DNA from 2 places in the Streptosporangium amethystogenes subsp. fukuiense genome. Region 1 is predicted to be linked to the other one. Evidence: riboswitches for the same ligand, from Rfam matches in the RefSeq annotation. Region 1 holds a riboswitch; the other holds the start of a gene.
What was found. A riboswitch is a leader RNA that binds a small molecule or an ion and turns the genes downstream of it on or off. The one in region 1 is predicted to bind S-adenosylmethionine.

Region 1 (6,967 bases):
CGGCGTGGTCGAAGTTGCGCAGCTGGATGGCGCTGACCGCCGCGTTGTAGCCGGGCGAGACGAGCTGGTCGAGGTTGGCCTTCACCGAGGCGGCGTCGAACCTCTCACCGTCGTGAAAGGTCACGTCGTCGCGGAGCTCGAAGGTGTAGGTCAGGCCGTCCTTGGAGACCTGCCAGGAGGTGGCCAGCCACGGCAGGAAATCGCCGTTCGCGCCTCGGGCGATCAACGCGTCGAACTGGTTGTGGACCAGCAGGCGCGCCTTGTTCTGGCCCCACTGGTGCGGGTTGAAGGTGATCGGCTGCGTCTCGACGGCCCAGACGAGCGACCCTCCGTCGCCGCCGGCCGCCACGGCCGGGGCCCCGCTCTCGGCTCCGCACGCCGCCAGCGCCAGCACCCCGGCGAGGGTCAGGGCGCCCCATCGCAACTTCACTCTCTTCTCCTTCGAGACCTGGCGGTTCATGCGACGTGCCTTCTTATCTGGGTGCCGACCGCCTCGGACAGGACGATCCGGGCGAGGGCGTCGGCGTGGCGGAAGAGCGGGGCGTTGAGGCGGGGTCTGGCGAAGCCGCCGGTGGCCTGGCCGCCGACGACCCAGGGACCGAAGGCGAACCTGCGCGAGTGCGGGGTGCCGGACCTGTCGACCAGGCGGCGGTCCGCGGCCCGCACGTTCACCAGCCCCGACTTCTCGTCGAGCTCGCCCCGGTCGCGGAGCGCGCCGATGAGCGGGTCGGTGGCCCGGCTCACGCTGGGCGCGGGCAGCCTGGCCTCGACGAGGGTCGTGGCCGTCACGCCGCCGGGCACGGTGGGGCTCTGCGCCCGCCAGCGCCCGTCGTGGTGGTCGACCTTGAGGTCGGCGCCGAGGAAGGTGACCACCCCCGCCCTGGCCAGGGCGCGCAACTCCTCAAGACGGGGGCCGGGCGGGCCGCTGGCGATGTAGCTGAAGAACCCGTGGAACCACGGGTCGGAGACGCCCAGCTCGGCCAGGACGCCGTAGACGGAGATCAGCCCGAGGATCAGGGCGTGGTCGGCGCTGTGCGCCGGGTCGGCGCGCCGCTCCAGGTCGGCCGCGAGGTAGCCGTGCATCCACTTCTGCAGCCCCGCCCGGTCGCCGAACCTGATGCCCGCCAGCGGCCGGTCGAGCCGGTCGAGGTCGAGCCGGTCCAGGTGCCGGGGCACGGCCGTACGGATCAGCTTGCGGATGCCCGGGCTGCGCCACTCCTCGTCGGCGAACGCCTCCGCGAACGCCGCCCAGTCCAGCCTGGCGCGCTCGGGGTGGGCGGTGAGGAGCTCGTGGTAGTACGCGAAGGCGAGCTCCTTGGCGACCAGCGGCCACACGTCCCGGCGGAAGTTCCACGGGCCCTCGCCCAGCGCCTCGCGGGTGAGGAAGCGCGGCACCGGCGGGCGTGCGCCCCCGAAGGGGTAGCCGGTCTTGGAGTGGTACGGCACGCCGCGCCGTGATCCCACGTGCAGCAGGGGCTCCCGCCCGCCGGGCAGGTAGACCAGTTCCCCGTCGTACTCGCGGACGAACCGGCCGCCCCGGCCCGAGGTGAGCAGCACCATCAGGTCGACGAAGGCCAGCCCCATCCCCCGCACGATCACCGGCTCTCCGGCGGGGATGCCGTCCAGGTCGAGGTCGGCCGCGTATCCGGTGGGCAGGTAGCGCAGCCCGCCGCGCACGGCCAGGTCGGCCAGCGCCCGTTCCTCCCCGTTCGGGGTCACGTCGCCGTGCCCCTGGGCCAGGATCACCGCGTCGACCTCGATCGTCCGGCCGTCCTCCAGCCGTACCGCCTGGCCGTCGGGGATGTCGGCGAGGTCGACGGCGCGGGCCGGATGCACGTGCACCCTGACCCCGCGCGGGGCGGTCTCCACCGCGTGCCTGAAGACGTGGGAGAGGTAGCCGTTCTGCGCCGGGCGGGAGGCGAAGGTGCCCGGGTCCCCGCCGAGCCACTCGGCCAGCGTGGGGCCTGGACGGATCGGCCCCTCACAGCGCACCGACTCGTCGGTGAAGAGCGTCACGTCGGCGGCCGCGGAGTTCATCCAGAGCAGCTCGGGCTGGTCACGGCGCCAGACGCGGCCGCCGCCCGGCGGGTGGGGGTCGATCACGTGAACGTCGAGCGAGGGCCAGCCGAGCAGGTCGGCGGCGTTGGCGCAGATGCGTTCCACCAGGCAGGTGCCCGTCGGGCCGGCACCGACGACGGCGATCGAGGCGCTCATGCGGCGGCTCTGCGGTGCGGCCGGTAGTGGCCGTGGGTGTCGGGGTCGACGGGGCTCGCGCAGTTCAGTGTGCTGGTCTTCGACATGTGGCACTCCCGGACATGTCTCGGTGACCCCGGTGAGGGGGTCCGCGCTTGCGGCACGCCGACCGTGCCGCCAGGTCTCCCCCGGGGGCACCCCGCCGCGGTGCGAGGGTTGCCGGTCAGCCAGCCGGGGCTTCGCACTGACACTCTTAACCTATTTAGAAGGTAGGAAATACATAGATCTCTGTCAAGGCTTAATGTTGGGGAATGTCCTATGAGACGGTGAAGGTGGTCTACCGCAAATACGACGGGTCACTGCACTGGCACCACAGCGGTCTCCTGCTCGGCGAGGACGAGCACGGGGTGTGGACCGGCTGCGCGGCCAACTCCGTCGGCCGCAAGGGCCACGGACCCGAGGTGGCCTCCCCGCATGCCTTCGTGATGCTCTTCCCCCGCGACGCCTGGTGGACCGCCGCCTTCAACTCCGCCCCGCACAAACACGAGATCTACTGCGACATCTCCACCGTGCCACGGTGGAGCGACGGCGAGGTCACCATGGTCGACCTGGACCTCGACGTGATCCGGACGCGCCGCAACCCGGCTAAGGGCCGCGCCTGCCGGGTCTTCCTGGACGACGAGGACGAGTTCGAGGAGCACCGGGTCAGGTACGCCTACCCGCCCGAGGTCGTCCGGAGCGCCCGCGCCTCGGCCGCCTGGCTGATGGAGGCCGTCACCGCCCGCACGGCCCCCTTCGACACCGCTCCGCGCTGGCTCGCCCTGGTCAGCTGAGAGCGCCGGAGCGACTACGGCGTGACTACAGCGGCGGGAAGCCGGGGGCGCGGCGCTCGACGAAGCTGGCGACCCCCTCGGCGAAGTCCGGCCGGGTGAAGGAGTCGACCATCAGGCGTGCCGCGGCCGACTCCGACGCCTCCAGGGTCTGCTGCCAGTCGCCCCAGATCTGACGCTTGATCACGGCCATCGAGGCCGGAGAGCTGTACGTCGCCAGCTCGCGGGCGTAGGCCAGGGTCTCCTCGATCAACCGCTCTCCCGGCACCGCCCGGTTGGCCAGGCCCAGCTCGCAGGCTTCGGCTCCGGTGAAGGTGCGCCCGGAGAGCAGCAGGTCCATGGCCCTGGCCTGCCCGGCCAGGCGGGGCAGGATCCACGACAGGCCGTACTCCGCGACCAGGCCGCGCCGGGCGAAGGCGGTGGTCCACTTGGCCTCGGCGGCGGTGAAGACCAGGTCGCAGACCAGGGCGTGGACCATGCCGAGCCCGGCGCAGGCGCCGTTGACCGCGGCGATGATCGGCTTGCGGATCGTGGTCGGGAAGGTGTTGGGGCGCCGGTCGGGCTCCCCCGCGTACGAGCCGTCCTGGATGGCGGTGAGCGTCCGGAAGTCCGCCCCGGCGCAGAAGCCCTTTCCCGCACCGGTGACCACGATCACCCGGACCTCGGGGTTCTTCTCCGCCTCGGCCAGCTGGTCGAAGTAGCGGCGGCCCATCTCGTCGGTCCAGGCGTTGAGCCGGTCCGGCCGGTTGAACGTCAGCGTCAGCACGCCCCGCTCGATCGACGGCAGCACCAGGTCGACCATCGCATCTCCCTCCCGGAAGCCCCCGGGGCGCTCCCGCACAGGAGCTCCCCACCCGGAGAGCTACAGAATATCGTTCTACACCTTTTCCCTTCCCGGTGTCAGCAGGTGCGAGCGGACCGGAGAGAGGGAGGCCCGCGGGAGCGGGCCGGGCCGCGCCCCACCACGCGGCGGGTCACCGCGGGTGCGGCGCCGGTACGTCTTCCCCGAGTCAACCTCCCGTCGCGGTCCGGTGGCCGAGCGCACGCTCCAGGGAGTCGGCGTGGTGGACGAAGTTCGGCGACAGCCGCCTGTCCTCGTAGTAGCGGTGGAAGACCGGCGTGGCCGAGGCCGACATGGGCGGCACGATCCAGGTCCAGTCCGCGGGGCAGACCCGTCCTGCCCGCTCCTCGCGCTCCAGGTGGATCAGGAAGTGCCTGGCCTCGGTGTGGTGGTCCGTCATCGTCACCCCCGCCCGCTCGAAGGAGTGCAGGACCGCCACGTTCAACTCCACCAGCGCCCGGTCCCGCCAGAGCGAGCGGTCGGTGCCGGTGTTCAGGCCCAGACGCCGGGCGATCAACGGCATCAGGTCGTAGCGGTCGGCGTCGGCCAGGTTGCGGGCGCCGATCTCGGTGCCCATGTACCAGCCGTTGAACGGCGCCGCCCGATAGCAGACGCCGCCGATCTCCAGGCACATGTTCGAGATGACCGGTACCGCGTGCCAGCGCAGCCCCAGCTGCTCGAACCACGGGTGACGGGGGTGCGAAAGCGCGACCTCCAGCACGGCGTCGCCGGGAATCGTGGACAGCAGCGGCGGCCCGCTCCCGACCGAGACCGCCAGTGGGAGGACGTCGAAGGGGCTTCCGGGACCGCCGGACCAGCCCAGCTCGCGCAGCATCGCGGTGAAGCCGACGTAGCGGGGATCCCCGACGACCGAACCGTCCGCCGTCGCGTACCCGGCGTACCGGATGAGCTGCTCGTTCCAGATCCGCGGTCCCGGCGCCCCCGGCCGGTCCTGGGGGAAGACGGTGATCGTCGGGCGGATCCGGCGGCCGGGCGCCGCGTCCCGCAGGTGGTTCACACACTCGACGGCGACGCCCTCGGCCGTGGTGACATGCCGCCGGTCGCGCACCCGCAGCGAGCGCCAGTACAGCCGCCCGATGCATCTGCCGCTGTTGCGCCAGGCCACCCTGGCGCCGAAGACCAGCTCACCGCTGGTGTGCGTGTACGTTCCCGTGTCGGCGATCTCCTGCCGGATCTCGCGCAGGCGCTCCCGCAGGACCCCCGCGCCGGGATTCTCCGCGTGAAACAGCCTCAGGTAGTCCTCGGCCGCCGCCATCACGTCGGCTGGAGGCACCTCGGGGACCTTGGGGGCCTCGTGGAACGGATCCGGCGCACGCCGGGACCTTCGCCAGGTCAGCACAGAAAAACCACCCATTGTGGCTCACGGGCACGACTGCCGTTCCGGGCGGCGTGGTGCCCTGAACGCGGCGGCCCTTCCCCGCTGCGATCACTGTTGGTCCGCGGCGACCGCGCGCCGGCTCATCACCGCGATCGCGGCGACACCGGGCAGGGCCTCACTCATTTTCTGTGATTCACCGTGGTTTGTCCGCTGAATCGGGGCATGAACAGGCCACCAAACCGGGGTATGAGATGCCAAAAGCCCCGGAAGCTGGGCTTCCGGGGCTCCGGTTTCGGCTCCCGCGATAGGACTCGAACCTATAACCTGCCGGTTAACAGCCGGCTGCTCTGCCGATTGAGCTACACGGGATTGCGCTTTGCGCTGGTCGGATCGGGTGTCCCCGTTCCTTGCGGCGCAGGAATAGATTAGCGCACTCCATGGGTGTGTGTCGCATCGATAGTCCGGGGTAGGTGCGAGACGAATGGCTATCCGCAGGTGATCACAGGACAGGGACCTGCGGAACATGCTTGTGGAGGTGGACATGCGTTATCGGTTGATGTTCGGGATCGGCTTCGCGGCCGGCTACATCCTGGGGAGCCGCGCCGGTCGGGAGCGTTACGAGCAGATCAAGAGGATGGCCCAGCGGGTCATCGACAACCCCACCGTGCAGGAGACGGCCGGCCTGATGGGCGCAAAGGTCTCCAAGGCCACCGGCGTGGCGAGGACCAAGGTGAGCGACGCGGCCAGAAACCGGCTGCCCTTCCTGCAGTCGGCGAACGGCTGGCACGACGAGCACGACGACACGGGCACCGGCTGGCCGGAGAAACAGCGGACCGACACGCCCTACTGATCTCGCGGGTGCCGCCCTGTCGGCACCCGAGAATCCCGCGAGAGGCCCCTTCAGGGGCCTTTCGCGTGTCCGGCCCCCTCGGGCCGCGGCTCAGACGCCGAAACTCCTGCGGGTCTCCTCAAGCGCCTGCTCCGCGAGGGCGCGCAGCCCGGCGTCGTCCGGGTCAAGACCCGCGTCGAAGACGAACTCCCAGACCAGCCGGTCTGCGTCGGCCTTCCTCGCCACCAGCCGCACTCCCCCTCGCGCGTCCAGCGGGACATAGTGGTTGACCACGATCGAGGCGGTCACCCGCTCCCGCACGGCCTCGGGGATCCGGCCGGGCTCGGGCAGCAGCGCCCGGTACGACCGCCCGCCGGTGGTGACGACGGTCAGACCCTCCTCGTCCCAGGCGCCGCGGTCCACACAGAACCAGGGCAGGCGCTCGCCGCCCAGGTAAAGTGCCCTGTCCGCGGCGATCACGTAACCGTCCGGGCCCTCGGCATAGGTGAGCACCCGGTCACCGGGATCGATGGCCTCGCGGACCTCGGCGGGCAGGCGGCGGAAGAGCTTCATGTGAATCCTCACGGCGTGGACAGGCGCGGCGCGGCCCCGCATGGTTCGGTGTCGTGTCCGGCGATGGCCGTACCTCAACACTCCACGGTATCCGCGAGCAGGTCGAGGGTGAGCGCGGCCGACCAGGAGAAGTCCCGGCTGCCTCGTCCGCTGCCGTCGAAGGGGTCGAAGCACTCGCGGAAACCCGCCTGCCGTACGAGGCGCAGGGTCTGCGAGCCCAGCACCCGCACCAACCCCGCCAGGCCGTGCACCGCCGCCGCCCGCCGCAGCAGCCAGTTGGTGTTCACCCAGGACGGCCCGCGCCAGTAGCAGGACCGGTCGAACTGCGGAGCGCGGATCTCACAACTCGGCACCGGGTATCC
Region 2 (6,967 bases), 3.2 Mb from region 1:
GGGAACCATCGCGCAGACCCTCGTGGTGGCCACCACCGACCCCGCCGACCTCCCCACGATCGTCGCGGCGGGCGCCAGAGCCGAACTCGTCAAGCGGTCGCTGACGGAACTCGCCGGGCTCATCAGCGACCTTAACGTGGACCTGCCGGGAGAGGGCGAAGGGGGCGATGTGCGCTTCGTCGACGCCAGGAACAACAGGATCGTCATCCTGTCGAAGAGCCCCCTGGCAACCGAGGATCTCGTGGAGGCCGTGGGGGCCGACTCAAGTGTGGTGAAGGTGGTGCCGACCACCGAGCGGCCCCGGCTCTTCACTGACGTGCAGGGCGGTGACGCCTACTACATCGGCAGTTCGAATCGTTGCTCCGTCGGTTTCTCGGTGATGCGCGGGACCCAGGCGGGTTTCGTCAGCGCCGGTCACTGCGGTAAGGCGGGTGATGCCACCACCGGTTTCAACCGGGTGCCCCAGGGGGTCTTCCGGGCGTCGTCCTTTCCGGAGAACGACTATGCCTGGGTCGCGGTGAACTCCGGCTGGACGCCCAGGCCGGTGGTGAGCAACGGCATCGGCGGCGCCGTGCCCGTCGCCGGCTCCAGGCCGGCTCTGGAGGGTGCCTCGGTCTGCCGGTCCGGTTCCACCACCGACTGGCACTGCGGCCTCATCCGGCAGCGCGACGCCAGCGTCACCTACCCCCAGGGCACCATCCACGGGCTGACCCGTACCAGTGCCTGCGCCGAGCCGGGCGACTCGGGCGGCTCGTTCATCTCGGTGGACCAGGCCCAGGGGGTCACCTCCGGCGGCTCCGGCGACTGCACCACGGGTGGCGTCACCTACTTCCAGCCGATCAACGAGATCCTCACCGCCTATGACCTGACCCTGCTGACCGGCGACGCCACCACCCCACCGGGCACCGCCCCGCCCGCTCCGACGGTCTGCACCGGCTACCCGAAGGTCTACACCGGCACGCTGAACAACGCTCAGTCCGTCTCCCAGCCGAGCCGCTACTACCGATCCGCCGCCGCCGGCATGCACTCCGCCTGCCTGGACGGCGGTGACGGCGTCGACTTCGACCTCTACCTCCAAAGGTGGCAACGGTCGAGCTGGGTCACCGTCGCCGGCTCCGAGGGCGCGGGTTCCGACGAGCGGATCAGCTACGTCGGCCCGCCCGGCTTCTACCGCTACCGGGTGGTCTCGGTGAGCGGCTCCAGCCCCTACACGCTGAAGGCCAAGGCGCCCTGACCCGCCTTCCGCGGCCTGGCGCGGGAGGTTCCACGGGACGTCCACCGCGACCGGTGCCTGTCGGCCGCGGTGGTGCCCCTCCTGCGGACAAGGGTGATCTGTCCGGCAGGCAACACGCTATGTCTCACATAATGAGACAAGTGGCCGGGGTGGCGGTACGGCGATGTAGAGTGCCTAAGACCTGCCTGTCAGGTCTCCAACTGAATATTTGCTCATCCAGAGGGGTGGAGGGATCGGCCCTGCGAAGCCCCGGCAACCATCCCGGTTCAAGACTCGTAATCGACACGAGGTCAGCCGGGACAGGTGCCAATTCCGGTCTGTGACCAGGGTGGTCCGCAGACGAAGATGAGGGAAAGGCCTCGCTTCATGGCGCTCGCAACCACTGAGAACACCACCGCCTCGCTTGGTCGTGTCGAAGACACCCGAAACCAGCACTTCGGCCCCGCCGTGGCCCTGTCCTGTCGCGAGTGCGGTGCCCGCTACGACCTCGGCCCGAGCTTCGCCTGTATCGAGTGTTTCGGGCCCCTTGAGATCGCCTACGACTTCGGGCGGGTGACCCGGGAGCAGATCGCCGAGGGGCCGGCCAACATCTGGCGTTACCGCTCGCTGCTGCCCGTCCCCGCCGACGTGGCCGCCAAGCCCAACATGGAGCCCGGCTGGACCAGGCTCGTCAACGCCGGCAACCTCGCCCGTGAGCTGGGCATGCGCTCGCTGCACGTGAAGGACGACTCCGGTAACCCCACGCACTCTTTCAAGGACCGCGTGGTGGCCATCGCCGTCGAGGCGGCCCGTAACTTCGGCTTCCACACCCTCTCCTGCTCCTCCACCGGCAACCTGGCCGGTGCCGCCGCTGCCGCCGCCGCGCGGGCCGGGCTGGACGCCTGCGTGTTCATCCCCGCCGACCTGGAGCAGGCCAAGGTCGTCATGGCCTCCGTGTACGGGGGCAGGCTCATCGGCATCGAGGGCACCTACGACGATGTGAACCGCTTCTGCTCGGAGCTCATCGGCGACGAACTGGGCGAGAAGTGGGGCTTCGTCAACGTCAACCTCCGGCCGTACTACGCCGAGGGCTCCAAGACGCTGGCATACGAGATCGCCGAGCAGCTCGGCTGGCGCGTTCCCGACCAGATCGTCGTGCCGGTCGCGTCGGGCTCCCAGCTCACGAAGATCGACAAGGGTTTCAAGGAGCTGATCGAGCTCGGTCTCGTCGAGGACAGGCCGTACAAGATCTTCGCGGCCCAGGCCGAGGGATGCTCCCCGGTCTCCACCGCCTACAAGGCGGGCCACGACGTGATCCGCCCAGTGAAGCCGGACACGATCGCCAAGTCGCTGGCGATCGGCAATCCCGCCGACGGTCCGTACGTGCTGGACATCGCCCGCCGCACCGGCGGCGCGGTCGAGGACGTCACCGACCCCGAGATCGTCGACGCGATCCGGCTGCTGGCCAGGACCGAGGGCATCTTCGCCGAGACCGCCGGAGGTGTCACCGTCGGCGTGCTCCGCAAGCTGGTCGCGGCCGGGAGGCTCGACCCGGAGGCGGAGACCGTGGTTCTCAACACCGGCGACGGTCTCAAGACCCTCGACGCGGTGGCCGCCGAGGCGCGCCCCACCGCCGTGATTCGTCCCTCCCTTGACGCATTCCGTGCGGCAATCGCCTAGAAATCGTGAAAGGTACTGAATTATGAGCGTTTCTGTGCGGATTCCGACGATTCTCCGGACTTACACCGGTGGTGCTGCCGAGGTGAGCGGAGAGGGCGAGACCCTGCGCGACGTCCTCCAGAAGCTTGACGCGGACTTCCCGGGGATCGGTGCCCGGATTCTTGATGAAACGGGTAAGATCCGCCGTTTTGTCAACGTCTATGTGGGAGATGAGGACGTCCGCTTCGCCGACAATCTCGACACGGCCACGCCCTCCGGCGTCCAGGTCTCCATCATCCCGGCGGTCGCCGGGGGCTGAGACCCACCCCCCGCACCGCGCCGGTCGCACCCTCCCGGGGGGCGCTTGCGACACCCTCTCCATGACACCCGCCCGGCTCCGGCCGCGTGCGGGTGTCATGCTTTGTGGCGTAAACCGGTATTCGCGGTGGGGAAAGATAATGTAATCTTTAACTAACTAATAGTGATAGTCAAACTGTGCTCTCGTACTAAATGCTCTTGTAAAGAGCTAGTTTGGTGCTTGACTCTGTTGCCCAACCGGTTCCCACAGGTATGGTCGAGGACGATCGATGTGGCGAAGTCTGCCCCGGAGATTGAGGACTTCGCGAGAGGAATGGGCGTCGTCCTTAAGTCCAGTAAGAGGAGTCGCAAGTGGCGCAGGGCACCGTCAAATGGTTCAACGCGGACAAGGGCTACGGCTTCATCGCGGTAGACGGTGGTAAGGATGTGTTCGTCCATTACTCCGCGATCATGATGGATGGCTACCGTGCACTCGAGCAGGGCCAGCGAGTCGAGTTCGAGATCACCCAGGGGCAGAAGGGTCCCCAGGCGGAGTCCGTCCGGGCGGTCTGACATGGCCGTCCCGTGAACCCGCGGGGAGGGGCCGGTGGATCCCGCGGCAGCGCAGTCCGCCGGATCCACACCACCTAGGCCCGGCTCGCCTCCCCAATCGGCGAGCCGGGCCTTCGCTTTGCGCGGAACACACGCCCGCGTGACGCGGCGCATACGCTGACGTGGCCCGGAGCGGAAGCCCGCTCCGGGCGCGACGCAGGTCAAGGGGTCGTGGCTTGCACTCGGCAAGGTAGAGTGCTAAACACGTTGTTGGCACTCACGCATAGAGAGTGCCAACCCTGGATCGAGGCGATGGGGCCCGCCGAACGGAGTCGTGGGCCCGCATGCCGTCGCGGGCGTCGGCTCGGTCCGGTGCAAGCCACCCTGTCTCTGGGAGGTCTAGCCGTATGGCAGCCAAGATGATCGCGTTTAACGAGGACGCCAGGCGCGGTCTCGAGCGTGGCATGAACCAGCTCGCGGACGCCGTCAAGGTGACCCTCGGCCCCAAGGGCCGCAATGTCGTTCTGGAGAAGAAGTGGGGCGCCCCCACCATCACCAACGATGGTGTCTCCATTGCGAAGGAGATCGAGCTCGAGGACCCGTGGGAGAAGATCGGGGCCGAGCTCGTCAAGGAAGTCGCCAAGAAGACCGACGACGTCGCGGGTGACGGCACCACCACCGCCACCGTGCTCGCTCAGGCTCTCGTACGCGAGGGTCTCCGCAACGTCGCCGCCGGCGCCAACCCGATGTCCCTGAAGAAGGGCATCGAGGCCGCCGTCGAGCGCGTGTCGGAGGAGCTGTCCAAGCTGGCCAAGGACGTGGAGACGAAGGCGCAGATCGCCTCCACCGCATCCATCTCCGCGGGCGACCCGCAGATCGGCGAGATGATCGCCGAGGCGATGGACAAGGTCGGCAAGGAAGGCGTCATCACCGTCGAGGAGAGCAACACCTTCGGCCTTGAGCTCGAGCTCACCGAGGGCATGCGCTTCGACAAGGGCCTCACCTCGATGTACTTCGTGACCGACCCGGAGCGTATGGAGGCCGTCCTCGACGACCCGTACATCCTGGTCGTCAACTCCAAGGTGTCCGCCAACAAGGACCTGCTCCCGGTTCTCGACAAGGTCGTGCAGGCCGGCAAGCCGCTGCTGATCATCGCCGAGGACGTCGAGGGCGAGGCCCTGGCCACCCTGGTCGTCAACAAGATCCGCGGTCTGTTCCGCTCGGTCGCCGTCAAGGCGCCCGGTTTCGGTGACCGTCGCAAGGCCATGCTGGGTGACATCGGCATCCTGACCGGTGCCCAGGTCATCAGCGAGGACCTCGGCCTCAAGCTGGAGTCCACCACCCTGGACCAGCTCGGCCGTGCCCGTCAGGTCATCGTCACCAAGGACGAGACCACCATCGTCGACGGTGCCGGTGACGCCGAGCAGATCGCCGGCCGGGTCAACCAGATCCGCGCCGAGATCGACAACACCGACTCCGACTACGACCGCGAGAAGCTCCAGGAGCGTCTCGCCAAGCTGGCCGGCGGCGTGGCCGTCATCAAGGCCGGCGCGGCGACCGAGGTCGAGCTCAAGGAGCGCAAGCACCGCATCGAGGACGCCGTTCGCAACGCGAAGGCGGCCGTCGAGGAGGGCATCGTCCCCGGCGGTGGCGTGGCCCTGCTGCAGGCCGGCGCCAAGGCGTTCGACAAGCTGGAGCTCTCCGGCGACGAGGCCACCGGTGCCGCGATCGTCAAGAAGGCCCTTGAGGAGCCGCTGAAGCAGATCGCCGTCAACGCCGGCCTCGAGGGCGGCGTCGTGGTGGAGAAGGTGCGCAACCTTCCCCCGGGTGAGGGCCTCAACGCCGCCACCGGCGAGTACGTCAACCTGTTCGAGACGGGCATCATCGACCCGGCCAAGGTGACGCGTTCCGCTCTGCAGAACGCGGCGTCCATCGCGGCGCTGTTCCTCACCACCGAGGCCGTCATCGCCGAGAAGCCCGAGAAGGCCGCGGCCGCTCCCGCCATGCCCGGCGGCGGCGACATGGACTTCTAAGTCCAACGCTTTCGCATAAAAGAGGCGACCCCGAGATGTCGGGGCCGCCTCTTTTGCGTGTTTCCCGAGGTCTCGTCCGTCGTATGTCATTGCAGGAGTCGTCCTGACGGCCGCCACAGGAGAGACCGTGAGCTGTGGTATTCGATCAGGAGGCCGCCCGTGCGGAACCGCGGGCGAGGGGAGGGAAGTCGAAAACCGGGCTGGCCCGGAGACACAGAGAAGTGGAGGCTGTGATCACATCCATGCCGTTTGGCTGACTTCGGCACCATCAAGCAATGAATGGACAGGGCGGGCGTACCAAGGGCTCAAGCCAGCGTGTCGTTTCCGGGACATGATGCCGTGCGGCCGTAGAACGAAGTCCCCGCTGTAGGGATGGGGTTCTTGGTGGTACAGCGGTAGGTGAGGGGAGCGATGGATCATAACCACTGGAGACCACCTGGCCGGTTACCGGCGGGTGGGTGGCGGTCACGCGTCCTTCCAGCCATGGCGGTGCTGGTCATCGTGGCCGGACCGGTGGCGCCGACGGCCACGGCCGCGGCGGCCACGCCGCCGGAGAACGTCGCCTACGTGACCAACTCGCAGTCGAACACCGTTTCGGTGATTGACACGACGACCAACAAGGTCACCGTCACCATCCCCGTCGGTGAGAACCCCATCGGGGTGGCGGTCGCTCCCGACAACGCGCATGTCTACGTGACCAACGCGCAGTCGAACAACGTGTCGGTGATCGACACGAGGATCAACAAGGTCACTGCCACCGTTCCCATCAACGGCCACCCCGTCGGGGTCGACGTCTCCTATGGAGGCACCCGTGTCTACGTGACCGACGTGCAGGCGAACACCGTGTCGGTGATCGACACGGTGACCAACAGGGTCATCGCCACCATCCCGGTCGGCCACAGCCCGTTCAGGCTCACCGCCATTCCCTATCGCCGTGTCTACGTGGCCAACCAGGACTCCGACACCGTGTCGGTGATCAGCACGGTGACCAACAGGGTCATCGCCACCATCCCGGTCGGCCGCAGCCCGTTCGGGATCAGATTCGCCCCCAATCGCCTCCGCGTCTATGTGGCCAACCAGGACTCCGACACCGTGTCGGTGATCAGCACGAGGACCAACAAGGTCATCGCCACCATCCCCGTCGGTAACAATCCTTCCAGGATCACGGTCTCCGCTGACAGCGCTCTCGTCTACGTGACCAATCTGCTCCCGA

Region 2: another riboswitch for S-adenosylmethionine. It lies ahead of thrC (threonine synthase); the one in region 1 lies ahead of ACFQVD_RS19760 (FAD/NAD(P)-binding protein).

Annotation. Positions count from the first base shown of each region.
Region 1 covers NZ_JBHTEE010000001.1:4,661,514-4,668,480, forward strand. Annotated here, with positions in the region: gene ACFQVD_RS19755 (ABC transporter substrate-binding protein) at 1-430, opposite strand, end outside; gene ACFQVD_RS19760 (FAD/NAD(P)-binding protein) at 457-2,214, opposite strand; SAM riboswitch class IV at 2,340-2,452, opposite strand; gene ACFQVD_RS19765 (DUF402 domain-containing protein) at 2,505-3,026, shown strand; gene ACFQVD_RS19770 (enoyl-CoA hydratase-related protein) at 3,052-3,825, opposite strand; gene ACFQVD_RS19775 (nitric oxide synthase oxygenase) at 4,034-5,239, opposite strand; tRNA gene ACFQVD_RS19780 (tRNA-Asn) at 5,500-5,572, opposite strand; gene ACFQVD_RS19785 (YtxH domain-containing protein) at 5,745-6,053, shown strand; gene ACFQVD_RS19790 (hypothetical protein) at 6,144-6,605, opposite strand; gene ACFQVD_RS19795 (MGH1-like glycoside hydrolase domain-containing protein) at 6,680-6,967, opposite strand, start outside.
Region 2 covers NZ_JBHTEE010000001.1:7,910,275-7,917,241, forward strand. Annotated here, with positions in the region: gene ACFQVD_RS35190 (S1 family peptidase) at 1-1,234, shown strand, start outside; SAM riboswitch class I at 1,444-1,586, shown strand; gene thrC (threonine synthase) at 1,601-2,893, shown strand; gene ACFQVD_RS35200 (MoaD/ThiS family protein) at 2,916-3,191, shown strand; gene ACFQVD_RS35205 (cold-shock protein) at 3,542-3,742, shown strand; gene groL (chaperonin GroEL) at 4,129-5,754, shown strand; gene ACFQVD_RS35215 (YncE family protein) at 6,238-6,967, shown strand, end outside.